DNA from 2 places in the Exiguobacterium sp. FSL W8-0210 genome. Region 2 is predicted to be linked to the other one. Evidence: a T-box and tRNA genes for the amino acid it is inferred to sense, from the RefSeq annotation. Region 2 holds a T-box; the other holds one or more tRNA genes.

Region 1 (15,694 bases), 690 kb from region 2:
GTCGTTTCAATGAGATTCAAGATGCCATCCCCGAATTATCAGGTCGTATGCTCACGGAACGTATGAAGGAGCTCGAAGCGGAAGGCATCGTCATCCGGACTGTCATTCCCGATCGTCCGATTAAGATTCAATACAGTTTGACCGACAAAGGGCGCCAACTCGAACCGGTCATTCGTTCCATTGAGGAATGGGCCGAACTACAAGACTAATGTATAGAAAAGCATCTTCTTTGGAAGGTGCTTTTTTATACGCCCTTTGACATTGATAATCATTATCAATTAAAGTGGAGAAGTACAGTGAAAGGAGGAAGATGCATGCATATCGCGATTGGATTCGTCAGCATGTCCGGTAATACGGAAGATATCGTCTCGCTCATTCAACATGAACTCGAGCAACACGATGTCGACGTGACGATCACGGAACTAGATCAATTCGTCGGGGAGGACTTATCACGTTTTGATGGTCTATTACTCGGCTCATATACATGGGGAGACGGTGATTTACCGTATGAAGCAGAAGATTTTGTCGAGGAGCTCCGGGAACAATCCTTAGACGGGATACCGGCGGCTGCTTTTGGTTCGGGGGATCTTGATTATCCGAAGTACTGCGCAGCCGTTGATTTGATTGAAGACGCATTAAAAGAAGCTGGGGCGACCCTCGTAACGGATGGCTTGAAGATTGAGTTTGATCCGAATACCCCGGAGAAACAAGCCGCTTGTCGTGCGTTCGCGCAAACGTTTCATCGCTTTTTACAACAGGTTCATGCTTGAGTGTCGTTTGAATCCCTACTGTAAGGGAATCGTTAAAGCAGACTCTATGAAAGTGAGATGAATGTTTTATGACGATTCAAGCACTCGTCTTTGACGTCTACGGTACATTATTCGATGTCCATTCCGTCAAAGAACAAGCCGAAGTGCTTTATCCGGATCACGGAGAAGCGATCAGCAAACGCTGGCGGGAGAAACAACTGGAGTACTCTTTCCTCCGGCAATTGAACGGACAGTATGTGCCGTTCAGCCAAGTGACACAAGATGCCCTCCGCTATACGTTACTTGAACTAAAGATCCATGTGACCGAGGAACAAATCACGACCTTAATGGAGACGTACCTGACGCTTGATGTATATCCTGAAGTCAGCTCCGTTCTCGAGACGATGGCGGACAAGCATCTGGTCGTCTTCTCGAATGGTTCCCATGATATGCTCGATCCGCTGATTGAGCAGTCAGGCTTAGCCGATCGGTTCGAACATCTCGTCAGTGTCGATGATATCAAACAGTATAAGCCAGCACCTGCATCCTATATGCATGCCTTAAACACGCTCGGTCTAAAACGCGAGGAGATCCTCTTCATGTCCTCGAACGGTTGGGATATCACCGGGGCGAAGAGTTTCGGCTTCAAAACGGCATGGATCAATCGAAATGGACTTCCGGTCGAGGAATTGAATCTCGATCCCGATCGCATCTATGATGACTTGACGGGTATCACTGAATGGCAATGAACGAACAACAGCGGACTCCTATTTAGGAATCCGCTGTTTTCATGGATTTAGTAATTAGACAAACGTGAGTAACCCTTCTTGAATAGATCGAGTTTCAGACCGCCTTCTTTTTCGATGAAGAAGAGGTATTCGTTTTGATCCGTATCCTTATAGAAGACCTTAAATAACGTCAACGTCCGTTTTTTATTGTTCTCGACAGCCGTCACCTCATGCTTTGAGATGACCTCGGCTTGGACTTGTTCTGCATCCATCTTTTGAATCATTGGTTCGAATGACTTCTTTTCTTGATCCGTCACCGGTGTTCCGGAAGCAATCATGAAATAATCATCACTCGCCTTGTTCGTTAAACCATACTTCCGATCGACGATGACGACGTTACTGAGCTTACCATTGATTGTCTGATCAAAAGCATATAACTTTTGAATCCGGGTCTTTTCCCCTTCTGCTCGTCCGATTTCGTAAAGTGGACGTTGTTTCGTATTCGTCTCGACCGCTTTTTTATCGGGTACGAGTTCTTCCTTATAGGCGACTTGGTATGCGTTCACGATTTCTCGGACCTGAAGTCCGATCGCGACGATGACCAGTACCGCTAACAATGCGATGATGACTTTTTTCATTCCATTTCCCCCAAGTTGTTCGGATTCCTTACTTTAAATCTAGCCCAGGTTCTGCGTTCATGGCAAGTGTCGAATAGCGTAACGCGCGATATGGATGAATCGCAGCCGCTCCAATCATCGCCGCATTATCTCCACACAGGTGCATCGGCGGAATGACGAGATCGATTCCTTCCTTCGCACACGCTGCTTCGAGACCTTGGCGTAATCCTTTGTTGGCAGCGACGCCACCAGCAAGCAGTAATTGACGTCCCCCTTTATCCTTCACGGCACGGACCGCCTTCGTCACGAGTACCTCGACGACGCTCGCTTGGAAACTCGCAGCTAAATCTTCCGGAATGATCGTTTCCCCCCGTTGTTCGGCGTTATGCACGGCATTAATGACTGCGGACTTCAAACCGCTGAAGCTAAAGTCATACGAATCCTTTTCGAGCCAGACACGCGGAAAATGGAACGTATCCTGACCGGTCTGTGCCAATTGGTCGATTCGTGGACCACCTGGATACGGTAACTTCAACGTCCGAGCAACTTTATCATAGGCTTCCCCAGCGGCATCATCCCGTGTTTCACCAATGACTTCGTATACATCGTCTTCCGGCATGTAGATCAGTTCCGTGTGCCCACCTGATGCAATCAAACAGACGAGCGGAAACTCAAGCTCTTGCACGAGACGATTCGCATAGATATGACCTGCGATATGATGAACACCGATCAATGGTTTATCATGCGCAAAGGCGAGTGCCTTCGCTGCGCTGACACCAACGAGTAATGCTCCGACCAGTCCAGGTCCTTCCGTGACGGCGATCGCATCGATATCGTCAATCGTGACGTTCGCTTCCGTCAAGGCATCATCGATGACGTATGTGATCCGTTCGACGTGATGCCGTGAAGCCACTTCAGGCACGACGCCACCGAATCGTTTATGACTTTCGATTTGAGACGAGACGACGTTCGATAAGACGTCGATTCCTCCACGGACGACGGCAGCCGCCGTTTCGTCGCAACTCGATTCGATTGCTAGAATCAATGGTTGTGTCATAGGTCTTCTCCCTCCAGCTCCAGCCAGTAGATGGCAGCATCTTCATTGTTATCTTGATAATATCGTTTTCGGACACCAACATACTGAAATCCGAGTTTTTCATATAAAGTCCGCGCTGGTGTGTTCGAGACACGTACTTCGAGTGTCATCGCCCGCAAACTAAGCGCACGACCGACGGCGATCAATGCCGTTAGCAGATCTTCCCCAAGTCCTTGTCCGCGGTGCGACTGCTTGACGGCAATATTCGTAATATGTCCTTCATCCGCGATATGCCACAGACCAGCAAACCCGACGATACCATCTTGATCGGCAACGACATAATAGGCATTCGGATTTTGTGTCATTTCCGCTTCGAAGGCATCTAGCGTCCACGGTGTCGCAAACGATTCGAGTTCGACCGCATGAACACCTGCAGCGTCCTGTACGGTCATCCGACGAATGCCCTTACTCATGACGCTGTGCCTCGATCCATTTCGCCTCTGCTTCAGCTAGACGCAGGTAACGTGGTTCGAACGCATGCGCTTCGACCGTCTGGCGTGTTGCACCGAGTAAAGCGAGTACGCCGGCACGTGGCGTCCGGAAAGCAGGAGCCGCCTTTTCAAATGGCTGAAGAATCTCTTCGAACGCATCGACGTCTCCTGTGACGAGCGTATCTGGCGGTAACGTCTTCACAAAAGAAGCGATCTCGACATGCTGTTCTTCAGCGATTCGTTCTCCAGCTTCGTATACTCCGACAAACCCTGCTCCACGCCGCGCATCTTGAATCGCTGCGACGCGTCCCGTATGACCTGTCGAAGCTGCCATCAGTTCAAGTGTCGAGATGGCAACGAGCTCGATGCCCAGTGTATAGGCGAGCGTCTTCGCTGTCGTCGCTCCAATCCGTAATCCGGTATAAGAACCAGGACCGTCAGCAACGACGACACGTGTCAGTTGAGCCGGTGTCCATTTTGCTTCCACCATCAAGCGCTCAAGCAACGGCATGAGTTTCGTCGCATGATTCAAAGACGTGACATAAGAAGCTTCTGCTACAATCTGTTTCCCGTCTGAAAGAGCGACCGATAATTGTTTCGTCGATGTATCAATAGCTACGATTTTCATGATTTCAATCCCTCACATAATGTAATGTATCGTTCTCCGATCGGCGTCAGCTCAAAACGACGACTATCGTCACCCGTTCGCGTGATCGTGATTGCCAACCGTTCAGGTGGGAGGCTGTCCGCGATCAATTCAGACCACTCGACGACGGCGACGCCTTCACCGTTCAAATATTCTTCAAGTCCGATATCATCACCGGAACCTTCCAGGCGATAAACATCCATATGATAAAGAGGAAGACGTCCCGTATAGACTTTCATGATCGTAAAGGTAGGGCTGTTGACGTGGCGCGTCACACCTAACCCTTTCGCAAAGCTTTGCGTAAAGGTCGTTTTCCCAGCACCTAAATCCCCATCAAGCGTAATGACCATCCCTGCTTCTGCACGTCGTCCGAGTTCAAGGGCCAAGGCAGTCGTTTCTTCCAAGCTGTTCATTTTCAGTTCTATCATACGATGTCTCCTCCTTTAATACGTACTGTTCGTCCTTCTCTATTGTACCGAACGAAAAAGGCAAAAAAAAATACGAAACGCTGAACGTTTCGTAGTAAAGTTGAAGTTAAGTTTAAAATTGGTTGCGGGGGCCGGATTTGAACCGACGACCTTTGGGTTATGAGCCCAACGAGCTACCAGACTGCTCCACCCCGCGACGATAAACGTTTCGGATTTGATTATTTAAAAATTGGTTGCGGGGGCCGGATTTGAACCGACGACCTTTGGGTTATGAGCCCAACGAGCTACCAGACTGCTCCACCCCGCGATGATATAACGTTTCGACAGATATTAATATAACATGTGTCTTTTAAATTGGCAAGTCTTTTTGCCTTATTTCTTTTTACTAACTGTCATAATGAATATTCTTCTATACTGATACGAAAGGAGTGAGCAGATGGGATACTTATTAGATTTACGAAAAATCGTAGGCAACCGACCGTTGATCAGCGTGGGTTCGACTGTACTCGTCATAAATTCACAACATGAACTGCTATTTCAATATCGTTCGGATAAACACAGTTGGGGACTTCCCGGTGGTTCGATGGAACCAGGTGAGACACTTGAAGAAGTCGCGATGCGTGAATTACAGGAAGAAACCGGACTTCAAGCACGCAGCGTTCAGCTGCTAGACGTCTTCTCGGGTCCTGATTACTTCTTCCGTTATCCAAATGGCGATCAAACCTATAGTGTGATCCATCTCTTTCAAGCAAAAGGAATATCGGGTACATTACAAATGACGGACGGAGAGAGTCTCGACTTACGGTATTTCCCGCTGAATCAATTGCCAACACCGCTTGAAGCGCGTGCTGCAGCGCTCTTACAGCAAGTTACGCCTCGTCTTCTTGACACACCTTCTTCTTTTTAATCTAGATGCTTCGCTTAAACTGACACTTAACGTCTATTCGTCAGTTTTTTTATTTCTTTCCTATCAAGGAGTACACAAAAAGACCGACCTGCAATCTGCAGATCGGTCAAGTGCCTGGCAACGTCCTATCCTCACAGGGGGAAGCCCCCAACTACTTTCGGCGTTCAAGTGCTTAACTTCCGTGTTCGGCATGGGAACGGGTGTGACCACTTGGCTATCGTCACCAGACGATCGGGCTCGCGCCCTCAAAACTGAAGTCATCAACAATGCATCTGCTAGAACAAGGCCTCGACCGATTAGTATCACTCAGCTCCACATGTCGCCATGCTTCCACCCGTGACCTATCTACCTCATCGTCTCTGAGGGGTCTTTCTTGATTACTCAAAGGGAAATCTCATCTTGGAGGGGGCTTCATGCTTAGATGCTTTCAGCATTTATCCCGTCCGCACGTAGCTACCCAGCGATGCTCCTGGCGGAACAACTGGTACACCAGCGGTGCGTCCATCCCGGTCCTCTCGTACTAAGGACAGCTCTCCTCAAATTTCCTGCGCCCACGACGGATAGGGACCGAACTGTCTCACGACGTTCTGAACCCAGCTCGCGTACCGCTTTAATGGGCGAACAGCCCAACCCTTGGGACCTACTCCAGCCCCAGGATGCGATGAGCCGACATCGAGGTGCCAAACCTCCCCGTCGATGTGGACTCTTGGGGGAGATCAGCCTGTTATCCCCAGGGTAGCTTTTATCCGTTGAGCGATGGCCCTTCCATGCGGAACCACCGGATCACTAAGCCCGACTTTCGTCCCTGCTCGACTTGTAGGTCTCGCAGTCAAGCTCCCTTCTGCCTTTGCGCTCTACGAATGATTTCCAACCATTCTGAGGGAACCTTTGGGCGCCTCCGTTACTGTTTAGGAGGCGACCGCCCCAGTCAAACTACCCGCCTGACACGGTCCTCCAGCCGGATCACGGCTGCGAGTTAGAGACTCTATGCATGAAGGGCGGTATCCCAAGGGTGACTCCTCCGAAGCTGGCGCTCCGGGCTCGACGTCTCCCGCCTATCCTGTACATCATGCACAAAGCCTCAATATCAGGCTGTAGTAAAGCTCCATGGGGTCTTTCCGTCCTGTCGCGGGTAACCTGCATCTTCACAGGTACTATGATTTCACCGGGTCTCTCGTTGAGACAGTGCCCAAATCGTTACGCCTTTCGTGCGGGTCGGAACTTACCCGACAAGGAATTTCGCTACCTTAGGACCGTTATAGTTACGGCCGCCGTTTACTGGGGCTTCGGTTCAAAGCTTCGCTTGCGCTAACCCATCCCCTTAACCTTCCAGCACCGGGCAGGCGTCAGCCCCTATACGTCATCTTGCGATTTAGCAGAGACCTGTGTTTTTGCTAAACAGTCGTTTGGGCCTATTCACTGCGGCTCTACTCATGTAGAGCGTCCCTTCTCCCGAAGTTACGGGACCATTTTGCCGAGTTCCTTAACGAGAGTTATCCCGCGCGTCTTAGAATTCTCATCTCGCCTACCTGTGTCGGTTTACGGTACTGGCGCCTTCCCCCTCACTAGAGGCTTTTCTTGGCAGTGTGAAATCGTGACCTACGTCCCTACGGGACTCCGCGTCGTTCCTTGACTTTGGTGCCTGACGGATTTGCCAATCAGACGGTCTTGAAACTTGCACATGCACTTCCATCCGCATGCGTCACTATCCTCCTGCGTCCCCCCATTGTTCAAACGGTGGATCGGCGGTACAGGAATATCAACCTGTTATCCATCGCCTACGCCTTTCGGCCTCGGCTTAGGTCCAGACTAACCCTGAGCGGACGAGCCTTCCTCAGGAAACCTTGGGCTTTCGACGGAGGGGATTCTCACCCCTCTTTTCGCTACTCACACCGGCATTCTCACTTCCAAACGCTCCACTGCTCCTTCCGGTACAGCTTCACAGCGGTTTGGAACGCTCCCCTACCATTCCTTACGGAATCCGCAGCTTCGGTGGTATGTTTAGCCCCGTTACATTTTCGGCGCGGCGCCACTCGACTAGTGAGCTATTACGCACTCTTTGAATGGTGGCTGCTTCTAAGCCAACATCCTAGCTGTCTAGGCAGCGCCACATCCTTTTCCACTTAACATACACTTTGGGACCTTAGCTGGCGGTCTGGGCTGTTTCCCTCTTGACTACGGATCTTATCACTCGCAGTCTGACTCCCGAGTATAAGTTGCTGGCATTCGGAGTTTAACTGAATTCGGTAACCCTGTGGGGGCCCCTAGTCCAATCAGTGCTCTACCTCCAGAACTCTCAACCTCGAGGCTAGCCCTAAAGCTATTTCGGGGAGAACCAGCTATCTCCAGGTTCGATTGGCATTTCACCGCTACCCACACCTCATCCCCGCACTTTTCAACGTGCGTGGGTTCGGACCTCCAGTCAGTGTTACCTGACCTTCATCCTGGACATGGGTAGATCACCTGGTTTCGGGTCTACGACAACGCACTGAACGCCCTGTTCAGACTCGCTTTCGCTACGGCTCCGCCTCATCGGCTTAACCTCGCGCGTTATCGTAACTCGCCGGTTCATTCTACAAAAGGCACGCCATCACCCGTTAACGGGCTCTGACTACTTGTAGGCATACGGTTTCAGGATCTATTTCACTCCCCTTCCGGGGTGCTTTTCACCTTTCCCTCACGGTACTGGTTCACTATCGGTCACTAGGGAGTATTTAGCCTTGGGAGATGGTCCTCCCGGATTCCGACGGGGTTTCACGTGTCCCGCCGTACTCAGGATCCACTCTGGAGGGAAAACAGTTTCAGCTACAGGGCTGTCACCTTCTTCGGCCGACCTTTCCAGGTCCTTCACCTACTGTCTTCCTTTTTGACTCCGTATAGAGTGTCCTACAACCCCGAAGAGCATGCTCTCCGGTTTGGGCTGTTCCCGTTTCGCTCGCCGCTACTCAGGGAATCGCATTTGCTTTCTCTTCCTCCGGGTACTTAGATGTTTCAGTTCCCCGGGTCTGCCTCACGCTACGCTATGTATTCACGTAACATGTCCCATCCCATTACGGATGGTGGGTTCCCCCATTCGGAAATCTTCGGATCAAAGCATACTTACTGCTCCCCGAAGCATATCGCTGTTCGTCGCGTCCTTCATCGGCTCCTAGTGCCAAGGCATCCACCGTACGCCCTTCATACCTTGATCTAGCGTTGGTATTCTAAGAACACACGTCTTAAATGACATGGTTAATTAAAAGTTTGATGTCTTGTTGATGTCTTCAGTTTTCAAGGTGCGAGTGTCTCTTACGAGACTGAGAGACGAGCTCTCAAAACTGAACGATGGGCATGTCCCGTAAGGGACGTTTTCCTTAGAAAGGAGGTGATCCAGCCGCACCTTCCGATACGGCTACCTTGTTACGACTTCACCCCAATCATCTACCCCACCTTCGACGGCTGGCTCCTTACGGTTACCTCACCGGCTTCGGGTGTTGCAAACTCTCGTGGTGTGACGGGCGGTGTGTACAAGACCCGGGAACGTATTCACCGCAGTATGCTGACCTGCGATTACTAGCGATTCCGACTTCATGCAGGCGAGTTGCAGCCTGCAATCCGAACTGGGAACGGCTTTATGGGATTGGCTCCACCTCGCGGTCTCGCTGCCCTTTGTACCGTCCATTGTAGCACGTGTGTAGCCCAACTCATAAGGGGCATGATGATTTGACGTCATCCCCACCTTCCTCCGGTTTGTCACCGGCAGTCTCCCTAGAGTGCCCAACTGAATGCTGGCAACTAAGGATAGGGGTTGCGCTCGTTGCGGGACTTAACCCAACATCTCACGACACGAGCTGACGACAACCATGCACCACCTGTCACCATTGTCCCCGAAGGGAAAACTTGATCTCTCAAGCGGTCAATGGGATGTCAAGAGTTGGTAAGGTTCTTCGCGTTGCTTCGAATTAAACCACATGCTCCACCGCTTGTGCGGGTCCCCGTCAATTCCTTTGAGTTTCAGCCTTGCGGCCGTACTCCCCAGGCGGAGTGCTTAATGCGTTAGCTTCAGCACTGAGGGGCGGAAACCCCCCAACACCTAGCACTCATCGTTTACGGCGTGGACTACCAGGGTATCTAATCCTGTTTGCTCCCCACGCTTTCGCGCCTCAGCGTCAGTTACAGACCAAAGAGTCGCCTTCGCCACTGGTGTTCCTCCACATCTCTACGCATTTCACCGCTACACGTGGAATTCCACTCTTCTCTTCTGTACTCAAGCCTTCCAGTTTCCAATGGCCCTCCCCGGTTGAGCCGGGGGCTTTCACATCAGACTTAAAAGGCCGCCTGCGCGCGCTTTACGCCCAATAATTCCGGACAACGCTTGCCACCTACGTATTACCGCGGCTGCTGGCACGTAGTTAGCCGTGGCTTTCTCGTAAGGTACCGTCAAGGTACGAGCATTCCCTCTCGTACGTGTTCTTCCCTTACAACAGAGTTTTACGATCCGAAAACCTTCATCACTCACGCGGCGTTGCTCCATCAGACTTTCGTCCATTGTGGAAGATTCCCTACTGCTGCCTCCCGTAGGAGTCTGGGCCGTGTCTCAGTCCCAGTGTGGCCGATCACCCTCTCAGGTCGGCTATGCATCGTCGCCTTGGTGGGCCGTTACCCCACCAACTAGCTAATGCACCGCAAGGCCATCTCAAGGTGACGCCGGAGCGCCTTTCATCAGCGGACCATGCGGTCCGTTGAACTATCCGGTATTAGCTCCGATTTCTCGGAGTTATCCCAATCCTTGAGGCAGGTTCCTTACGTGTTACTCACCCGTCCGCCGCTCATTCCACTGCCTTCCCTCCGAAGAGTTCCGTCAGCTTCCTGCGCTCGACTTGCATGTATTAGGCACGCCGCCAGCGTTCGTCCTGAGCCAGGATCAAACTCTCCATGAAGTGTTTGACTTGCTCGTTTTTGTGACCGAAGTCACGATTGACGAAGCTTGCGCTTCATTCATTTTTGTATTCCGTAGAATACGTTTTTTGCCTCATCGTTCAGTTTTCAAAGTTCGTCATTGTTTGTTTTGAAAATGGTGGGCCTAAGTGGACTCGAACCACCGACCTCACGCTTATCAGGCGTGCGCTCTAACCAGCTGAGCTATAGGCCCGTCAAAGCAAACAAAATATGGTGCACCCTGAGAGATTCGAACTCCCGACCCCTTGATTCGTAGTCAAGTACTCTATCCAGCTGAGCTAAGGGTGCGATATGGTGCGGTCGAGAGGACTTGAACCTCCACGATGTTGCCACCACTAGGCCCTCAACCTAGCGCGTCTACCGATTCCGCCACGACCGCAAATATGAAATTAAAAATGGTGTGTCATGCAGGATTCGAACCTGCGACCCTCTGATTAAAAGTCAGATGCTCTACCAACTGAGCTAATGACACATGAAAACTGGGCTGGAAGGGATCGAACCTTCGCGTGCTGGAATCAAAATCCAGTGCCTTACCACTTGGCTACAGCCCAAAAATGGCGGTCCTGACGGGATTCGAACCCGCGATCTCCTGCGTGACAGGCAGGCATGTTAACCGCTACACCACAGGACCGCAATTTGAAGTTGTAAACAACTCTTTAAAAAGAAATGGTGGAGGATGACGGGATCGAACCGCCGACCCCCTGCTTGTAAGGCAGGTGCTCTCCCAGCTGAGCTAATCCTCCATATGGTGACCCGTACGGGATTCGAACCCGTGTTACCGCCGTGAAAGGGCGGTGTCTTAACCGCTTGACCAACGGGCCATATCGTAATTAATAATTATTCTCAAGAAACATTTTCACATAAGAGGTCTGGCGGAGATGGAGGGATTCGAACCCTCGCACCAGTTTCCCGGCCTACACCCTTAGCAGGGGCGCCCCTTATAGCCACTTGGGTACATCTCCAAAAGAATGGCTCCGCAAGTAGGATTTGAACCTACGACCTACCGGTTAACAGCCGGTTGCTCTACCGCTGAGCTATTGCGGAACGTTACGTTCTGTTCGGAACACTTTTATATAGTAGCAACTTTTTTTCTTTCCGTCAATGCTTTTTTAAAAAAGTTTTTAGCGACGATAAGTTGTTTAGTTGCTGTCGTTTTGACGACTTCTATAATTTATCATGCTCCGAAATGAACGTCAACTACTTTTGTAAAAAATCTTTCCACGACATCGACCACATCGATACCTTTCCGTATTCATACGTCTTTTCCTTCTATATAATGTGCTGCATTTCTCACATTCATAAAGATAGGATTTTTTTTCGTCTTCTTGTCTTCTGGGACTGTATCGAAGCCCACCATAGCGCTCTAACCATTCCTTGAAGTCTTGATCTTGATGACGGTGTCCCATTCCTGCTAGATGTAAATGATAGTGACACAGTTCATGAATCACGATTCCGCGGAAGACTTTCATGTCATCGATATATCGTTTATTGAAGTCTAAATGATGATCGCCTAAGAAGTAGCGACCACCTGTCGTCTTCAGTCGTGGATTAAAATAAGCTTCATGTCGAAACGGTAAGGAAAATACGTCGAGCGAAAGTTGCTCGACGTATCGTTGTAATTGTTCATTCGTCATTTCGGCGGAACCAGTGTCAAACCAATCCGTCCCCGCTCTGGTTCAACATTTGTCACCCATACCGTCACGATATCCCCGACAGCGACGACATCAAGTGGATGTTTGACACGCTTACGACTAAGTTTCGAGATATGAATCAAGCCATTCTCTTTCACTCCGATATCAACGAACGCACCAAAATCAAGAACATTCCGGACCGTCCCTTGGAACTCCATCCCGACTTGGATCATATCCATCGATAGAACATCTTGGCGAAGCAACGGTTTATCGAGCGCTTCCCGTGGATCACGACCCGGACGTTGTAACGCTTCGATGATATCACGTAGTGTTGGTTCTCCGATCTCGAGCGTCTGTGCCATCTCCGGTAATGACAATGTAGACAATTGTTCCCGCAACGCATCCGTTCCAACTTGATCAAGTGTTAAGCCTAATGTCTTGAACAACTTCTCGACTGTTTTGTACTGCTCTGGATGAATCGGCGTCCGGTCGAGCGGATGCGTACCTTCTAGAATTCGCAAGAATCCTGCAGCCTGCTCATATGCCTTTGCACCAAGACGAGGAACTTTCAATAATTCCTGACGCGTTTTGAACGTCCCAAGTTCCGAGCGACGTTCGACGATTTTTTTCGCTGTCGCCTTCGTGATTCCTGCGACATAACTCAAAAGCGGTTCTGACGCTGTATTAACATCAACTCCGACTTGGTTGACGACCGTCTCGACGACGAAATCAAGCGTCTCCTTCAGTTTCGTTTGCGAGACATCATGTTGATATTGACCGACTCCGACAGACTGCGGGTCGACTTTGACGAGTTCAGCCAGTGGGTCCTGCAGGCGACGCGCAATCGAAATTGCCGATCGTTGTTCGACTTGAAGCTCTGGAAACTCCGTCCGGGCAATCTCTGAAGCAGAATAAATACTTGCCCCTGCCTCGTCGACGATCGTAAAGGCGATATCTTTTTGCCCCTGCATCCAGTCCGCAACGAATGCTTCTGTTTCCCGTGAAGCTGTACCATTGCCAATCGCAATCAACTCGATTCCATATGTATCGACGAGCTGCGAAAGAGTTTGGTGTGCTTCTTTTGCTTTTTGTTCTGACATCGTCACGTAGATGACGCCGACTTCCTTCATTTCACCTGTCGGATCGATGACTGCCCACTTACATCCTGTCCGGTAAGCCGGATCAAGACCCAACATGACTTTCCCTTTCATCGGTGGTTGCATGTAGAGTTGACGGAGATTCTTACCAAAGACGTCAATCGCTTGGAGCTCTGCCTTTTCCGTCAGTTCATTTCGAATTTCTCGTTCGATGGCAGGAAAGACGGATTTTTTATAGCCCGTCGTGATTGCTGCTTCGACGATATCACGTTTCTTTGGCGCCAGTTGTGCGTAGGAACGAAGCAATGTCGGTAAAACCTGTTGTTCCTCTAACACGACTTTCACAGAGACGATTTTCAATGCTTCCGCACGGTTGATCGCAAGAATCCGGTGCGGAACGATCTGTTGGATCCGCTCACTGTAGGCATAATACTGTGCAAAGACGCCTTTTTCATCGACTGCATCCTTTTTTTGTTTCGTGACGATTTCTGCTGAACGGCGCATTTGCTTACGAATGAACTCACGCACCGTCGCTTGTTCGCCCCACTCCTCGGCAATGATCGATTGTGCCCCAGTCAGCGCTTCTTCCGAATCCAGCCCATTGCTCAAGCGATGGAATGTCGCTTCATCATAAGCAGACTTGTCGCGTAACCAGTCAGCAAGTGGCGCAAGCCCCGCTTCCCGTGCAATTTCCGCCTTCGTCCGACGTTTTGGTCGAAACGGTAAGTAGATATCTTCCACTTGTTGTAACGTCGTCGCTTCTTCAAGCGTTCGACGGAGTTCCGGCGTTAGTACACCTTGTTCCTCAATCTTTTCAAGGACGTCGCTTCGCCTGCTTTCAAGTTGCGTTAATTGTTTATGTCGATCGAGAATCGCTTTGATCGCGACCTCATCGAGTTCACCTGTCTGTTCTTTCCGGTAGCGGGCGATGAACGGAATCGTACCGCCTTCTTCCGTCAATTGTAAGACTGCTTTCACTTGCGCAGGACGTACATTCAATTCACTTGCGATTCTCTTTTCCATCTGCTTCACCTCTCATTCATTATACCGAAGAACGCATGGAAAAGAAAAAAGACTGACACGAGGTCAGTCTTTTGAGAATACTTCATTTGGTTCGACTTTGATTGCTTCACGTAACTTCTGTAAAGCGCGTCGTTGGAGACGGGAAACGTGCATTTGTGAAATGCCGAGTAGTTCACCCGTTTCTTTTTGACTCATATTGCGGTAGTAGGCACATTCGAGAATCGAACGTTCGCGATCCGTTAAGACAGCAAATGCCTTCTCAAGAATCAGACGCTGATCGACGGAGTCGTAGCCGTTTTCTTGATTCCCGACGAGATCGAGTAAGGTAACGGTACTACCTTCCTGATCTGCCTCAATCGAGCTATCAACGGATAACGCTTGATAGCTTTTACCCATCTCAAGTGTTTCGAGGACTTCCTCTTCCGATACTTCAAGACGCGCTGCAATCTCATCGATGCGCGGAGAGCGTTGCAACTCCGTCGTCAACTCCTCGACTGCCTTCTTGATTTTCGGTCCGAGTTCCTTGATGCGACGTGGAACGTGAACGCTCCATGTCTTATCGCGGATGAAACGTTTGATTTCACCGATGATCGTCGGAACAGCAAACGATTCAAAACTGCGACCGAATTCCTTATCGAAGCGACGAAGCGCTGCAAGCAACCCAATCATGCCGACCTGAACGAGATCGTCATGAATCGGTCGACCACGCGAGAACTTCCGGGCCAAAGCTTCTACCAAGTCTGAATAACGCTTGAGTAATGCCGCATGCACTTCCTCATCTTGGTCGTCCTGCTGATACAAATCAATCAGTCGAAGTACTTCATCATCACTGTGATGGCGTTGTTGAGACTTTGCTGGCACTTTGACCCACCTCATCTCTATTCATATATTTTGTCATATGGACAGTGACGCCGTTCGCTTTCTCGATCGTTACTTGATCCATCAATGCTTCGATCATCAAGATACCGAGTCCTCCTTCATGCAAGGAATCGAGATCGTGTGCATCCGTAATCGGTTCACTTTGGCGTTTGACCTCATCTTTATCGAACGTAATGCCGTTATCCTTGACGACAATCTCAAGACGATCATCCGGATAGACGTTACATGTCAAGGCGATGCTACCATCTTCTTTTCCTTCGTACGCATGTTGAACAGCGTTCGCACACGCTTCTGAGACAGCGATCTTGATATCTTCGATGTCATCATACGTGTATCCCATCCGGTTCGCGACGCCTGAAACCGTCAAACGGGCAATGGCTACATATTCCGGTTTTGCCGGTAATGTCATGTTTAGTTGTTCGTTCTTCATTGCGTTCCACCTCTTACACCACTATCGATTGTAATGATGCTTGAAAGACCTGTGATTTCGAATAGACGACGGATGCGTTCAGAAACGCCGACGA
Region 2 (15,694 bases):
TTCAGTGCTGTCATCTTGACGGTATTCATTTCCGGAACGAAAAGTTTTCGAGCAACTGGTATCATTAGTGAATTACGTAGTGAAGCGGATAGTCGGATCGGTATCATTTTAAATGAGGTCAGTGGCTTTGATGCGATTCGCATCGATGAATCCAAAACACTCTCTTTTTATAAAAGAACGTTGCCTACGCTGAACAATGAGACGGGATTACTTGAACGAGCTAGTGGATTTCAACCGTTCAATGCAACAGAAGAAGCTTCAGCATCCGCATCTACCGTGAAGCCTGTTACATATACATTCCTGACCGAACAGCAACAAGGCGATAAACTCGTCTATACGTCAGAGCCACAATCAATCGATGAGCAATCCGAACTTTTTCAAACCTTCACATTATCTAGTCCTGAATATCAAACGATCACCGGAAGTACGTATCCTGGTCGTTATGTCATCCATGGTATTTTGACCATCACGACTCGAATCCAGTCAACTGATCAAGAAGAAGTACAGACCTTCACGAGTACGATTGGATTTTAATTCAGAAAGGAACTAATCATGCGTAAATCTGAACAAGGCTACACTTTATTATTCGTACTCGTCACGCTAACGGTACTTTCCGTTCTTGCCGTAGCCACGATTGGTATCAGTCTACAGTCCACACGATTAACTGAGATTCGTGAAACGGATATCGATGTCGAGACATCCACTCAAAATGACTTAGATAAAGCCGTTGCTGCATTACAGCAAATCGTCGTCAAGACGACTGGGACTTCACCTACGACATCTTCACAAGCACTATTCAGTAATTTAAATAGTGCAATCGTCTTACCTTTAAAATCCATCGTTCCGAGTGTCACGGTCGAAGTAAACGAGACCGCCTCGAATATCCGAGTTAAAGCATTAGATTTAACCGCAACAGTCGAGAAACAAAAGGGTGATCAGCCTGTGATTCGCAAGACATATCGCCAACGCGTGTATCTGTCTGCTATTCCAAGCTTTTTGTACTATACGCTTGGTTCGGATAACCAAGTCATTATTAAAGGTGCGCCTTTCATCGAAGGTAATATCTTCTCGCGAAATCCTTTAAAGGCAACCGCTACTCCTTATTTTAAATACAATAATGAAAATGGGACGTTCACGAATACACAAGCACTTCCTTATGTCGCTGGTCAAATTCGGGTGTTCCAAGAAAAAAATCTACCTTTGCTGCAATGTGAAGATTATTTATCTTGTGACCCTAGCATCTTTGATCCAAAAGGATCAACGGACCTCGTCTCAACGAAAGAGGCGCTTGTTCCATTCGACTTCAACTACGCTTTGAATGTCTTTTTAAAGCTGCCGGTGAATACACCGATTACACAAATTACTACCTCCTTAAAGGACTCGGCTATTCCACAATCAGTCTTAACAGGTCCGTTTCTGACGGCACTTGATACGAAACGACAGATGATTAGCCCCGCACCGAACACAAATAACACGATCACGTTGACGGATGATTTAGTACAAGAGACGCTCGAGCCTTTGATCATCAATGGGAATCTGACAATTTCTTCATTGAATTCCGTTGAGCAGCCGTTGGAAATCAAACGGCCGCTTGTCGTCCTAGGTAACCTTCTCGTTCGAGGGAATGTTGGTTTTGCGACAACGATTTATGCGACAGGTACAAGTCGTCTCGATGATGCGAATATTCAAGGTCTCACTTCCTCAACGAAACAAAACACGTTAATTCTACTCAGTAAAGGAACACTAGTCATCAACCGGGTGAATAAATTTTCAACACCCCGAACGACTACGCCTGACTTAAATGCTTTCCTTTACAGCGATGACGATCAAATCAATACGATCTACTCTGTCGGGTCGACGATGAACGTACGTGGTGGCATCTTTACGAAAGGGAAACTAGAAGTAAACGCCTATCGTGGAAAACTCGATTTAGCAGAGAATCAGTTCCCTGCCAATGTGAGGGATTTAGAACGACTCATGATTGCCAATAAATCTGCGGATGCTGAGGCTTCTCGATTACGCATGGCCTATGATGCAACCGTTTTGAAAAATCCAACTTCCTTATTACCTTTAAATCGTTCTGTCCAAATGTATGTCGAAACACCAAAACGTATTCAACAGTAATCATAAGAGCCCCTCATCAACTCGATGAGGGGCTCTCCGTCATTGCTTAGAATGTCGTAGCACGATACATTTTTGCGATCTTCTTTACTTGTTTCGTTTCTACCTTTGCCTTGTGCTGTTTCAACAATTCAAATAAATCTTTTCGATTTTGTTTGACTGTCTCATAGATCGGACGTTCTTTTCCTAAGTTCGGATCGGCACCAGCCCCTAGAAGCAATTCGATGACTGTCTCATTTTGATCAAGTGTGGCATAAAACAAAGGGGTATGACCGTACGCATCGATTCGATTCAAATCTTTAGACGTTGCGCGCTTGACGAGTAAAGCATACGCATCACTGGAACGATTCACACTTGTTGCCACATGAAGAACAGATTGTTTCTTCTGATTTAACTGATTTACCTTTGCTCCTTTTTGAAGCCAAGTAGCGACTGTATCCCGAGGAGCAAATCGCGCCGCATAAAACCAATTCATTTGATTTTGAGATGTCTTAGAATCTAATAGCAATTCAGCCTTTTCAAATGCAAGCGTCTCTTGAAAACGACCAATATAACGATTTTTTTCCGATGTAGACATGTCTGAACTTTTTAACGCGGTTGCTAATTCCATAGGCTTTTCTGAACGTAACGCCTGTTCTAGTTCAGTTTTTCGATTCGATTGGATGACGTAACTTGTAACTCCGACTCCAGTCAAAATCACGATCAAAAGGATGACAACGATGCGTTTTCGTTTCATATCCAACTTCCCCACTTTTTAATATACATCTCCATCCAAGTCGGTTGATCCTGAATCTGAACCAATCGTCACCTTGAATGTTGTACTCAAAGGTGTTTTCTGATCATTTTTCAAGACTTCCAACACATCTTTATTTTCTTTTAGCACAGTGACTTTAATGCGAGCCACACCAGGACGTAACGGTTGCAACGCTTGGCCCGTCGGATCGATTTTGACGTACTCTTTCCCTTGCGTCACTTCCATCCGGTAAAATCGTTCAGTCGTCGTTTCCGGGAACCATCCTAAGAGTGGTCGTTTGTTTTCATCCTTCATCGTCATGATTAAATCATCAGCTGTTACGCTGGTCGGGTTCTCACGGACTCGAACGAGTGTCTTCGCTACCGTATCTGGGAAATCCGTCAACGTGAGTAATGCTTCGACAGCTCCATTTGGAGTACCGGTCTTACCTTTGATCGTATAACCGTTCGCTGTCGGTATTAGTTCAATCGCACTACTCAACGTGGACGTCGTAAATGGTAACGGGTAGTTCGGCTTGAATGTTGCCGTCACATCCTGTTTTGATCCGACCCAAAGTTCGAGATTACTTGGAGCGACCGATAGTTCCGGTAGCTTCACTTGAATCGTATACGTCGTAGATTGAGCAAGATATGTTGAACTTCCTGCTTCTGCCGGAACGACAGCTTTAACTGTGATCGTTCCCGGTGTTTTTCCGGTCAAATCTAATGTGTTTTTCGATAAACCATTCGTTTTGACATGCGAATCATTCGTAATGATCCATTGAATCGGTGTCTCGTTTCCTGAAATCATTGAAGCGAGTCCCGTCATGGATTTCGTTTCACCGACGTACAGTGTATCCGGTACGTTTCTTACAATCAGTCCACCAAATACATCATTGATGACAAGATTAGATGTCGTCGTGAGTTCTTTTCCATTACCTACAGGAACGACTAATTTGATTTGTGTCGTACCGACTTTTTTCGGTTTAATGACTCCTGCTTCATCGATTGAGGCAATCGTCGGATCGACGATTGACCATTTCAACGTTCCGTATTGGCTACCTGTCGGATTAATTTCTGGCAAGACTTTATAAGATGGTGTCGTGATATCCATCTTGACGGATGGAATCTTCGCACTTGTCGCAAATGCCGGTGTCAATGCGTAGCCCAGTGTCGGAAATGCTTGTGGATCATTATTTACTGTCGTTAGTTTATCTGAACGATTTGTTTCATTTTTATAGACATTTTTAGTTGATGTTAGCACATTATCTTTTTTATCGAGCGTGTAAATGCCCGCAGATTCTTTAGCTTTTACTTTTACTTTAAATGTTATTTCTGATTGTTTAGCTACCCACTGCCCTTGGTAAATGCCGTCAAGTGCTTCATCGTATTCAATATTTGGTGCGTAGCCTTTTATAGACTGTCCAGAAATAATAGCATCCTTTAACCCACTAGTTGAAACTACTTCTAAATTACTCGGTAATTTTTCATTGAACAGTATATTTTCCATCGTCACAGAAAATTTCCCTTTGATATAGCCATTCTCCCCAATAGCTTCTTGTTGCTTCATCGGTGTTGTTTTAATGGTATATGAAATTTCAGCCGTCTCACCATTAAGAATAGTAGCCGGATCAATAGAACGAGATAATACGAAAGGAGCAGAAACAGCAGGTCGAACAACTTGAACGGTCCGTGTCTCGATTGCCTTAGCTCCCCGCTGATCCTCTGCTTCGATTCGAATCGTAACATTTGTTTTACCTTTTAATTTTGATTCGAAGGATTGACTGACGAACGAGTTATTCTTCAACTTATTGTTTTCAAAGACTTTCTCATTATCAAGATAGATCCGTGTCTTTAGCTCACGATCTTGCAGATCGTAATCATTGATTTGATACGAGATCGTCAACGGTTCATTCTCGAGGTAACTTGATTTATCCGTTGGTAAGATGTTCTTGATGAGCGGCTTATGGTTTGCACCGATGAATGCGCGATACATCGTGTTCGAGAACAATTCTTTTTCTTGTTGTTGATTAAAGCTCGAAGTATGTCCTGCTCCGGAATACGTAACATTTCCTTTGGTATACATATAATAGTGGTTGCGCGCATCACCAATTGTTCTTCCGGCAGCCTGATTCGAACTACTGAGGTTGTTTTCACGGATGTTATACCATGGAATCAAGTCCGGTTGTTCAAGATCTAGACCAAAGTATTGATTGTGTGTCGTTGCGATAGCAACCGTATCAGCTAAGGCAAATGGATAGGAAGTCATGACCCCGGCATTTTGTTTGACTGCTTGACCAGATTTGCGAGGTGCTGAATATCCCATATTCGTAAAGTTCTTTTGACCAGCGAGATCGGCAAATTTCGTTTCCCAGAACAGCTCTGGTTTACTAGATTGAGCTGGTCTGAAGATCGTGTCGTGCGTCAACATCAATCCTTGACCCGTATTCGTAAAGTCAAGGATGGCATTCGATGCAGGATCACTGAGTGCAGCAGCACCATAAGAATCTTGAAAACCAAAAATCAGCATGTCGTATGCTGTATTGAGATTTTTCGTCGTGTATGTTTTGTTAAACGTGTCCGCAGAAATGACTTCTACATTGAAATCATATAACCCATCTTGTTTTAGTAAAGTTCCTGAGTTCATAAAACCGTTGATTGAACCGTTCGTTCCGGAACGCGTGACTTGTAGAATCTTCGCTTCTGCCACTTGGTCTTTCATCAAGAAGCTTCCTGTCTTATAATCTGTGAGTCCGTCTTCACTTACGATTTTAATCATCCAGTTCCGTGGTCCTGTATAACTCGGTGCATCAAATTGATAGGACAAGGAGCCAGAAACCGTCGCTGGTTTTTCATCGACCTTTTCAGATTCCTCAAACTGGTCATTACTATTGAAATCAATATACAAATGGACACGTGTATTAGCCGTAGTTTGATCAAGCGTAAAATTAAAATCAATTGGTTTATCTGGTGAAGCCGGTGCTGCTTTATCCACCGATGTTAACGATTGACCAGCCTGCGAAACCGCTACTTTGCTTAAACGAGGTCGTTCAATTTTTTCGGATTGTAATCGGGAGACGACCTGTTTTGAATCCGTATAGGCAATCGCAGCACCAGACGTCATGCTTGGCTTAAAAATCGAAGTGAAATTACTCGTTGCATGTGTTAACACATCAGCGTGTAAAAAGACGGGTAATCCTTTTTGAATATAGTTCGTCAAAATCTCATTCGCTTTTAACTGCGTAATATCATTCTCAATTTTACTCGTATTATGTTTTTTGGATGTATCAGATACTGTAATCGAATAACGGTCTGTTCCAGTAAAAATAGATGGATCAAAAACGATTGCATCAAATGCGCCATCAAGTGGAAAACGAGACGCATTTAGTTCTTTGACCGTCATCATCTTGATTTCGTATTGACTGGTATTCAACTCTTTTAACAGTGACAACGAAGTGATTGTCGTTCCCGGATCAATCCGGTTCGTCGTCGACCAGTCATCACGAATCTCTAAAATCTTGAACTTTTCCCCTGTTGCCGCTTTTGAATGCGGTTCATGTATATACGTAAAGCTTGAAAAAATCAGTAAGCTTGCTACTAACAAACGGACCCACTGTCTCATCGCTCATCGTCTCCTCATCATTTCGTTGAAATCCGGGACTATACTTCCCCAATTTCATTATAACGAGCGAAATCGCATTTTCCCTATTTTGTAAAAGAGTTTGTGTACATTTGACGCACTTCACTGATGAAATAAAGTGATCCCGTCACGACATATGTTCGATCTGCGCTTAAGTGACCAAAGAATGCTTCGACCGTCGTTACGTTAGCGCCTTCCTTTTGCAACTCATCCATCGTCCGCGCTCGCGGGAAATCAAATGTCGTTTCGTAAATATCCGGTGTAATGCTACGTAACTGCGTTAGCATCGCTGTCCGGTCTTTGTCACGCAAAATCGAACAAAGTAACGTTACCGGTTTTGATTCCTCTTTTAACCGTTCCACAAGTGCCGTGATGCCTTCCGGGTTATGGGCACCATCGAGAATGATTCGTGGTTTGCGTGAGATAATCTCAAACCGTCCCGGATGTTTTGCTTCCCGTAGTCCTTTTCGGATTGCCGCTTTCGACCACCCGAGTCGCCGCGCACAGATGACAGCATTCGCCGCATTATGGACTTGATGGTGACCTTCTAGACCAAGACGTGTCTCCGGAATCCCATCATATGTCGCCCAGGTACCTGTCTCTTTCAGACGGTAACGGATGATCGCTTCCTGACTCCATTTCAACGTCGCATTTCGGTCCCCGCAATACGCCATTAACGGTACCGTCAGCTCTTCCTGCAGTTTTCCGGCGATGACCGGTGTCCCTTGTTTGATGATCCCGAACTTCTGTAAAGCAATCTCTTGGAGCGTATCTCCGAGAATCGCTTGATGATCGTGCCCGATCGACGTGATGATCGCCGCGACCGGCTTCTTGAAGACGTTCGTCGAATCATACAAACCACCGAGTCCAACTTCATAAATGACGAAATCGGGACGAATCTGATTAAAATAATAGAAAGCAAGTCCCGTTAATGCCTCGAACTCAGTGACCGTACCGAGTGCCGGATCGATATGCTGGATGGCAGCTTGAACGGCGATCGCAGCAGCGACGAGATCATCTTCTGCGATCGGTACCCCATTCAACATGATCCGTTCCTCGAACTGAATGATATACGGCGACGTGAACGTCCCGATGCGTAATCCTTCCGCAATTCCCATCTCACGTAAGAACGCAACCGTCGATCCTTTCCCGTTCGTGCCAGCGACATGAATCGTCGGAATCGCGTCCGGGTCAATCTGTAATTCCAGTAACATCGCCTGCATCCGTTCAAGACCTGGTTTGACGCCGAATGCTAGTAAGCTCGATAACCAATCCAATACATCTTCTCGCGTCCTCATGCTGTTCGCTCCTTTAAAAAAAGTGGCTCAAGGAGACTTGAGCCACTGCTGTAATTAGTGTGAGAGTTCGTTGATGCGTGCTTCGACAGCTTGACGTTTTTCCGTATAATCAAGTGCCTTTGCTTTTTCTTCATCAATGACATGTGCTGGTGCTTTGCCGACGAAGCCAGGGTTGTTGAGTTTTTTCTCGACCCGTTCGACTTCTTTCGTATACTTAACGAGTTCTTTATTCAAGCGCGCGATTTCTTCCTCGATGTTGATCAAGTCTGCGAGCGGGATGAACAATTCTGCTCCCGTTACGATCGCACTCATCGCTTTTTCTGGCGCTGGCATTTGCTCTTCAATCCGGAGTTCAGACGCGTTCGTGAACTTTTGCAAGTACGAGCTGTTTGACGACAAGTCGTCTTGAACACGTGTGTCATTCGTCGAGATGAACAGTTGGATCTGTTTCGACATCGGTGCGTTCACTTCCGCGCGGATGTTACGAACCGAACGGATGACGTTCTGAACCGCTTCAAATGCTGGAACAGCTTCCGGGAAGTCGAGTGACGCCTCGCGTGTCGGCCATGCGGCACGTGTGATCGTCTCACCTTCATGCGGTAAGTGTTGCCAGATTTCTTCCGTGATGAACGGCATGAACGGATGCATCAAGCGCATGATCCGGTCGAGCGTATAGGCAAGAACCGAACGCGTCGTCTGCTTCGCTGCTTCATCTTCCCCGTTGAGCGGTAACTTCGCCATCTCGATGTACCAGTTACAGAAGTCTTCCCAGATGAAGTGATAGAGAATACGTCCCGCTTCACCAAACTCATATTTGTCCGACAGACGCGTCACATCGTCAATCGTCGTCTGTAAGCGTGTCAGAATCCATTTATCTGCGAGTGACTTCTCGCCTGTCAAATCGATCTGATCAAACGTTAGACCATCCATGTTCATCAAGGCAAAACGGCTTGCGTTCCACAGTTTGTTCGAGAAGTTCCATGTTGCTTCGATCTTTTCCCAGTAGAAGCGGAGATCGTTCCCTGGTGTCGATCCAGTCGTTAAGAACCAACGCAGTGAATCAGCACCGTATTTCTCGATGACATCCATCGGGTCGATCCCGTTTCCGAGGGATTTCGACATCTTGCGTCCTTCCGAATCACGAATCAATCCATGGATCAAGACGTCTTGGAATGGACGTTGTCCCGTGAATTCATACGATTGGAAGATCATCCGTGAGACCCAGAAAGCGATGATGTCATAACCCGTAACGAGTGTCGATGTCGGGAAGTATTTTTGATAATCAGCAGCGTCCGTGTTCGGCCACCCCATCGTTGAGAACGGCCAAAGGGCTGAAGAGAACCATGTATCGAGAACATCGTTGTCTTGCTCCCAGTTCTCGAGGTCTGCTGGTGCTTCCTTGCCAACGTATACTTCGCCTGTTTCTTTATGGTACCAAGCCGGAATGCGATGTCCCCACCACAGTTGACGGCTGACACACCAGTCACGGATATTTTCCATCCAGCGTACGTATGTGTTCTCAAAGCGTTGCGGAACGAAGTTGACCTTGTCTGGTCCTTGTTGTTCCTCGAGCGCTTTTTGCGCGAGTGGTTCCATTTTGACGAACCATTGTAATGAGAGATACGGCTCGACGATCGCATCTGAACGCTCCGAGTGACCGACAGAGTGCAAGTGTGGTTCGATTTTGATTAGAACACCTTCTGCTTTTAAATCTTCAACGATTTGTTTTCGGCATTCGAAACGATCCATGCCTTCGTATTTCCCTGCGTTCTCGTTCATCGTTCCATCTTCATTCATGACGAGGACACGTGGTAATTCGTGGCGGTTACCGACTTCGAAGTCGTTCGGGTCGTGTGCAGGTGTAATCTTCACGACACCTGTACCGAACTCCATGTCGACATATTCATCCGCAACAATCGGAATCTCGCGACCAACAATTGGTAACGTGATCGTTTTTCCGACGAGGTGAGCGTAACGCTCATCCTTCGGGTTCACGGCAATCGCTGTATCACCAAGCATCGTCTCAGGACGTGTCGTCGCTAGTTCAACATGACCTGAACCGTCCGTCAGTGGATAGCTGAAGTGATAGAACGCACCTTCGATATCCTTATAGATGACCTCGATATCTGAAATCGCTGTTTTCGTCGCTGGGTCCCAGTTAACGATGTATTCGCCACGATAGATCAAGCCTTTTTCGTAAAGTTTAACGAAGACTTCTTGAACTGCTTCTGACAACCCTTCGTCGAGCGTGAAGCGTTCACGCGAGTAATCGAGTCCAAGACCGAGTTTTGCCCATTGTGCACGGATCGTTGACGCATACTCTTCTTTCCATGCCCAAGATTGCTCGAGGAATTTCTCACGACCCATTTCAAGACGTGATTTCCCTTCTGCTCGCAGTTTTTGTTCGACTTTTGCTTGCGTCGCGATACCAGCATGGTCCATTCCTGGTAGATAAAGGACGTCGAACCCTTGCATTCGCTTCATCCGCGTCAGCATGTCTTGTAACGTTGTGTCCCACGCGTGACCAAGGTGCAATTTACCTGTGACGTTCGGTGGTGGAATGACGATCGTGTACGGCTCTTTTTCTGGATCCTGATCGGCTTTGAAATAGTCACCTTTCACCCAAAAGTCGTACCATTTTTCTTCCGTTGCCTGCGGATCATACTTCGTTGGCATTGATAATTCCTGCATCCTGATCGCTCCCTTTTTGTCCATAATAAAAACGGCTTCTCTCGTCCTATGCTAAGGACGAAAGAAAGCCGTTGCTTTTTTCCGCGGTACCACCTTAGTTCATCCACAATCGGATGCCCTCGAGCCACGTAACGTGTGGAGGACGGATATCGCTCGTAAGACTCACGATACCAGCTCGTGGGGTGACCTTCCTCCTGTTCGCCCGTCACATCTTTCAGCCAAGGATGTGTTCTCTACACCGGTACGAATACAGGACTACTCTTCCCGTCATCGCTGTTGCCATTTTCTTCTTTACTTATTTTAGCCGAGAGTTCAAGCAATCGTCAAGAACTGCTTAACGACCAAATTCAACTTGGAGTTCTTGGAACGTCAATTCGACGGCTTCGATCGTCCGCTCGATGTCTTCGTCCGTGTGGGCGATTGACAGGAAGAGACCTTCGAATTGTGACGGTGGTAAGAAGACACCACGCGCCGCCATCTTTTGATAATACGAACGGAACATCTCAAGATTCGATGTTTTCGCTTTTTCGAAGTTCGTGACGCGCTCATCCGTGAAGAAGACACCGAACATCGCGCCTGCACGGTTCGTCGTCAACGGAATGTTATACTTCGCCGCAGCGTTCAGGTAGCCTTCTGACAAACGGCTCGTTTTCCGGTCGAACTCTGCATAGTGTTCTGGTTTCAATTGTGTCAATGTCGCTAGACCTGCTGCCATCGCGAGTGGGTTCCCGGATAACGTACCTGCTTGATAGATTGGACCTTGTGGTGCGATCTGCTCCATGATGTCACGACGTCCACCGTAAGCACCAACTGGCATTCCGCCGCCGATGACTTTACCGAGACACGTGATATCCGGTGTGACACCGAAATGTCCTTGGGCACAGTGGAATCCGACACGGAAACCGGTCATGACTTCGTCAAAGATCAGTAAAGCGCCGTTTTCTGACGTGATTTCCCGTAAGCCTTCGAGGAATCCTGGTTCTGGTGGCACGAAGCCCATGTTCCCAGCAGCCGGTTCGACGATGACACCAGCGATATCGTCGCCATGTTTTTCAAACGCGATCCGGACAGCATCCAAATCGTTGTACGGAACTGTCAGCGTCATGCTCGCGATTTGCGCCGGAACGCCTGGTGAATCTGGTAATCCGAGTGTCGCGACACCTGAACCTGCTTTAATCAAGAGTGAGTCACCGTGACCATGGTAACAGCCTTCGAACTTGAGGATTTTCGTCCGACCTGTGTAGCCACGTGCGAGACGAAGCGCTGCCATCGTTGCTTCAGTCCCTGAGTTGACCATCCGGACGACTTCGACCGACGGCACCCGACTGATGACGACTTCCGCCATCGCTGATTCGATTTCCGTTGGTGTCCCGTAGCTCCAGCCACGTGTCGCTTGTTCTTGGATCGCTGAAGTGACGATTGGATCGGCATGACCGAGAATCATTGGTCCCCATGACAGGACATAATCGATATACTCTTTTCCATCGATATCATAGAGCTTTGATCCTTTCGCATGATCTGCGAAAATCGGTGTCATCCCGACCGATTTATAAGCACGGACCGGACTGTTGACACCACCTGGCATGAGCGGGAGTGCCCGCTCGAATGCTTCTTTTGATTTTGAGTTCTGGTTAATTAAGCTCATTTCGACCCCTCCAGGTAACGACAAATGTCTTTTGCGAAATAGGTGATGATTAAATCAGCGCCTGCTCGTTTAAAGCCAAGCATCGTCTCAAGGACGATTCGTTCTTCGTCGATCCAGCCGTTCAAGGCAGCGGCTTTGACCATTGCATACTCACCCGATACGTTATACGCAACGATTGGTAGATCGATTCGCTCGCGCACATCACGAATGATATCCATGAACGCAAGTGCAGGTTTGACGATCATGAAGTCAGCTCCTTGATCGACGTCCGCTGTTGCTTCGCGGAACGCTTCGCGACGGTTTGCTGGATCCATTTGATAACCTTTCCGGTCGCCTTCTCCCGGTGCCGAATTCGCTGCATCACGGAATGGACCGTAATAAGCAGACGCGTATTTAACACCATAGCTCATGACCGGAATATGGCTGAAGCCGTTCTCGTCTAATCCTTGACGAATCGCTGCGACGAATCCGTCCATCATCGATGATGGCGCGATGACGTCGGCACCTGCTCGAGCTTGTGAGATGGCTGTTTTGACGTGAAGCGGTAATGACGCATCATTATCGACCGTTCCGTCGGCGACGATTCCACAGTGACCTGTCGACGTATATTCACATAAGCATGTGTCGGCGATGACCGTTAGCTGCGGAGCAACTTTTTTGACGAGACGTGTCGCTTCTTGAACGATCCCGTGATCGTGAAACGCACCTGATCCTTGCTCGTCTTTCAAGTGGTCATGCGGAACACCGAATAAGATGACAGATTCGATTCCGAGTGCGACGACTTCTTCAATCTCAGCCGTCAGATGATCAAGTGATAAGTTGAAGACGCCAGGCATCGAACTGACTTCGCGTTTAATGTCTTCGCCTTCAGCGACAAAAATCGGATAAATCAAATCTGATTTATGCAACTGATTCTCGCGGACGAGTGACCGGAGTGATGCGGTATGACGTAAACGACGGTGACGTGCGTATTCTAATGTGTTCATGCTGATTCCTCCTCAATGATACGATCAATCATGCCGTCCACCGTGAATTCACGGGCGACATGGATCGGTTGAAGTCCGGCTGCTTTTGCTGCTTGCTCCGTGACCGTCCCGATGACGATGAATATCGTCTGTGGGGCTAACGGCGCAATCGCTTCGACAGCGGAAGGACTCTGCAGTCCAATATAGGTGGCAGTTCTGACAAGTGCTTCAGGTAGTCGACGGGTGACGGTTTCATAGGTGATGATATCTTCAATTGTGAATCGATTCAGTTTCCGTAACTGATCGACTGGTGCTTGACGCGACCGATTCCCACGCGCAAAAACGATATGATCGCCGTCAGACAAGTGTGGTCCGAGTTCTGCGACGAGTGCGTCTCCTGTAAAGGTCGACGGACAGAAGTCGGCCGTTCGACCGTACTTCGCAAGTGCGTCTGCCGTCTTTCGTCCAACGACCGCGATACGTGTTGCTGTTAATTCAGGCAACGCATCAGCAATCCGGTGGACACCATTCGGACTCGTCACGATGAGCCAATCCATTCCCTTCGGCAATGTAAACGAAACCGGTCGCGTTTCAATGACAGGATAGTGCACTGACTCGATCGCGACGGCGCGCAGTCGCGCCATCTGCTCGGTCGTCGGTGGTCGGCTGCCCGTGAAGAGTACCTGCTTACAAGTCATCCGGAAGTGTCGCGAGAATCTCACGACCGCCCGAAGCAAGCAGACGTTCTGCAACATCTTGACCGAGTTGCATCGGGTCAAGACCTGATTCGCGCTCGAGTAGGATTTGCTCACCATCGACGGATCCAATGAATCCGACAAGTGTCGTTGACATGTCTTCGTTGATCGTTGCGAATCCACCGACCGGAACGTGACAGCTACCTTCGATCGCCGCTAAGAACGCGCGCTCTGCGTAAGCTACTTTTTCCGTCATCTGATCATGGATCAGGTGCAGAAGGTCACGTACTTCTTGATCATGTTCGCGACATTCGATACCGAGGATTCCTTGTCCGACGGCTGGAATCATGTCATCTGTCGAGAGATATTCCGAGACGACGTCTTCAGACCAACCCATCCGTTGTAGACCAGCTGCTGCGAGCAAAATTCCGTCAAACGGACCATTCTTTAATTTATCGAGTCGTGTGTCGATGTTTCCGCGAATCGATTCGATTTTTAAATCAGGGCGGAGTTTTAGCAATTGCGACCCACGACGTAAGCTACTCGTGCCGACAACTGCACCTTCTGGCAAGGAAGCAAGACCTTCGCCTGTTTTCGTGATCAAGGCATCACGCGCATCGACACGTGCTGGTGTGGCACCGATGATGAGACCATCCGGTAATTCAGAAGGTAGATCCTTCATGCTGTGAACGGCAAAATCGATTTCTTCGTCAATCATCTGTTGCTCGATCTCTTTTACGAATAATCCTTTACCGCCGACTTTCGAGAGCGTCACATCCAAAATGCGGTCCCCTTTTGTGATGATGTTCTTGATTTCGAACTCATACGGCGCGCCGGCTTGTTTCAACTGGTCAATGACCCATTTCGTCTGTGTCATCGCTAGCTTCGAGCTTCGCGATCCAACAATGATTTTTCGCATGCTAAAATCCCCCTGTACAATGATAAAGGGGCGGCACAAGTCCGCCCCATGCATTTTCTATTGTAACACAAATCGTGCTTTGTTCACCGGTTCACAGCTTTTGCAGAAGGTGTCGTCTCTTCTGATGTCATGACATCATCTTCGAGCCCTTCGAACAAGTCTTCGTTTAATGCAAACGTATCCATGAACTGCGCAATCCGCTCATCGGCATCTGGCTTCGCTGCCGCATCTTTAATATAAGACAACGGCTCACGCAACAACTGGTTGATGATTGATTTCATGTGTTTGCCAATGACGGTTTTTTCGCGTTTTGACATATCCGGTAATTTCCGTTCCAAGCTTTGCATCGTTTCTTGTTGAATCCGCAATGCCTGGTCTCGTAATTCCGTGATGATCGGTACGACACCAAGTGTCGTCATCCAACCTTCGAACTCAGCGATTGCTGCTTCGATCCGTTGTTCGATCTTCGCCGCTTCCTTCATCCGTTCCGCCATGTTTTGTTGGACAATCGATGTCAAATCATCGACATCGTACAAATGAACACCCGGTAAATCACCGACGGTCGGTTCAATGTCCCTTGGTACGGCGATATCGATCAAGAGGAATGGACGATCGTGCCGGAACAGCTGTGCTGCCGCGATGTCTTCCCGTTTGATGATGGCACGTTTGGCACCTGTTGAAGAGATGACGATGTCTGCCCGAAGCAAACCGCACTGCATCTCGTTAATCGAATGTGCCGATCCTTCGAACCGATTCGCGACCTCTTCTGCTTTAGCTAACGTCCGGTTAAAGACCGTGATATCGCGTGCCCCTGCTTCATATAGGTTGAGCGTCGTCAATTCGCCGGTTTCTCCCGCACCGATGACGACGATTGATTTATCTTCAAGCGATCCAAGTAACTGTTCGGCAAGCGTGACAGCAGCAGCACTGACAGAAACGGCATTTTCACCGATTCCAGTTTCTGCGTGAGCCCGTTTGGCGAGCGTGA

Evidence for each region. A T-box is a leader RNA that pairs with one kind of tRNA and senses whether it is charged. The one in region 2 lies ahead of MKY22_RS11475 (valine--tRNA ligase), so its partner is inferred to be a tRNA-Val.
Region 1: it has a tRNA-Val gene. The T-box ahead of MKY22_RS11475 (valine--tRNA ligase) is inferred to sense a tRNA for this amino acid. The anticodon was not compared.

Annotation. Positions count from the first base shown of each region.
Region 1 is NZ_JBBOUK010000001.1:2,855,130-2,870,823, forward strand. It holds gene MKY22_RS14780 (winged helix-turn-helix transcriptional regulator) at 1-209, shown strand, start outside; gene MKY22_RS14785 (flavodoxin) at 315-770, shown strand; gene MKY22_RS14790 (haloacid dehalogenase type II) at 839-1,498, shown strand; gene MKY22_RS14795 (hypothetical protein) at 1,546-2,115, opposite strand; gene tsaD (tRNA (adenosine(37)-N6)-threonylcarbamoyltransferase complex transferase subunit TsaD) at 2,144-3,151, opposite strand; gene rimI (ribosomal protein S18-alanine N-acetyltransferase) at 3,148-3,603, opposite strand; gene tsaB (tRNA (adenosine(37)-N6)-threonylcarbamoyltransferase complex dimerization subunit type 1 TsaB) at 3,596-4,249, opposite strand; gene tsaE (tRNA (adenosine(37)-N6)-threonylcarbamoyltransferase complex ATPase subunit type 1 TsaE) at 4,246-4,695, opposite strand; tRNA gene MKY22_RS14820 (tRNA-Met) at 4,815-4,891, opposite strand; tRNA gene MKY22_RS14825 (tRNA-Met) at 4,926-5,002, opposite strand; gene MKY22_RS14830 (NUDIX hydrolase) at 5,132-5,602, shown strand; rRNA gene rrf (5S ribosomal RNA) at 5,715-5,830, opposite strand; rRNA gene MKY22_RS14840 (23S ribosomal RNA) at 5,879-8,792, opposite strand; rRNA gene MKY22_RS14845 (16S ribosomal RNA) at 8,960-10,521, opposite strand; tRNA gene MKY22_RS14850 (tRNA-Ile) at 10,657-10,733, opposite strand; tRNA gene MKY22_RS14855 (tRNA-Arg) at 10,752-10,828, opposite strand; tRNA gene MKY22_RS14860 (tRNA-Leu) at 10,833-10,919, opposite strand; tRNA gene MKY22_RS14865 (tRNA-Lys) at 10,937-11,012, opposite strand; tRNA gene MKY22_RS14870 (tRNA-Gln) at 11,020-11,091, opposite strand; tRNA gene MKY22_RS14875 (tRNA-Asp) at 11,096-11,171, opposite strand; tRNA gene MKY22_RS14880 (tRNA-Val) at 11,208-11,283, opposite strand; tRNA gene MKY22_RS14885 (tRNA-Glu) at 11,287-11,361, opposite strand; tRNA gene MKY22_RS14890 (tRNA-Ser) at 11,411-11,502, opposite strand; tRNA gene MKY22_RS14895 (tRNA-Asn) at 11,510-11,584, opposite strand; gene MKY22_RS14900 (SprT family protein) at 11,734-12,174, opposite strand; gene MKY22_RS14905 (Tex family protein) at 12,171-14,291, opposite strand; gene sigB (RNA polymerase sigma factor SigB) at 14,355-15,152, opposite strand; gene rsbW (anti-sigma B factor RsbW) at 15,118-15,600, opposite strand; gene MKY22_RS14920 (STAS domain-containing protein) at 15,597-15,694, opposite strand, start outside.
Region 2 is NZ_JBBOUK010000001.1:2,170,101-2,185,794, forward strand. It holds gene MKY22_RS11450 (PilW family protein) at 1-534, shown strand, start outside; gene MKY22_RS11455 (type II secretion system protein) at 553-2,124, shown strand; gene MKY22_RS11460 (ankyrin repeat domain-containing protein) at 2,171-2,857, opposite strand; gene MKY22_RS11465 (DUF5057 domain-containing protein) at 2,876-6,475, opposite strand; gene MKY22_RS11470 (bifunctional folylpolyglutamate synthase/dihydrofolate synthase) at 6,559-7,791, opposite strand; gene MKY22_RS11475 (valine--tRNA ligase) at 7,846-10,482, opposite strand; T-box leader at 10,533-10,762, opposite strand; gene hemL (glutamate-1-semialdehyde 2,1-aminomutase) at 10,817-12,127, opposite strand; gene hemB (porphobilinogen synthase) at 12,124-13,113, opposite strand; gene MKY22_RS11490 (uroporphyrinogen-III synthase) at 13,110-13,790, opposite strand; gene hemC (hydroxymethylbilane synthase) at 13,780-14,706, opposite strand; gene hemA (glutamyl-tRNA reductase) at 14,790-15,694, opposite strand, start outside.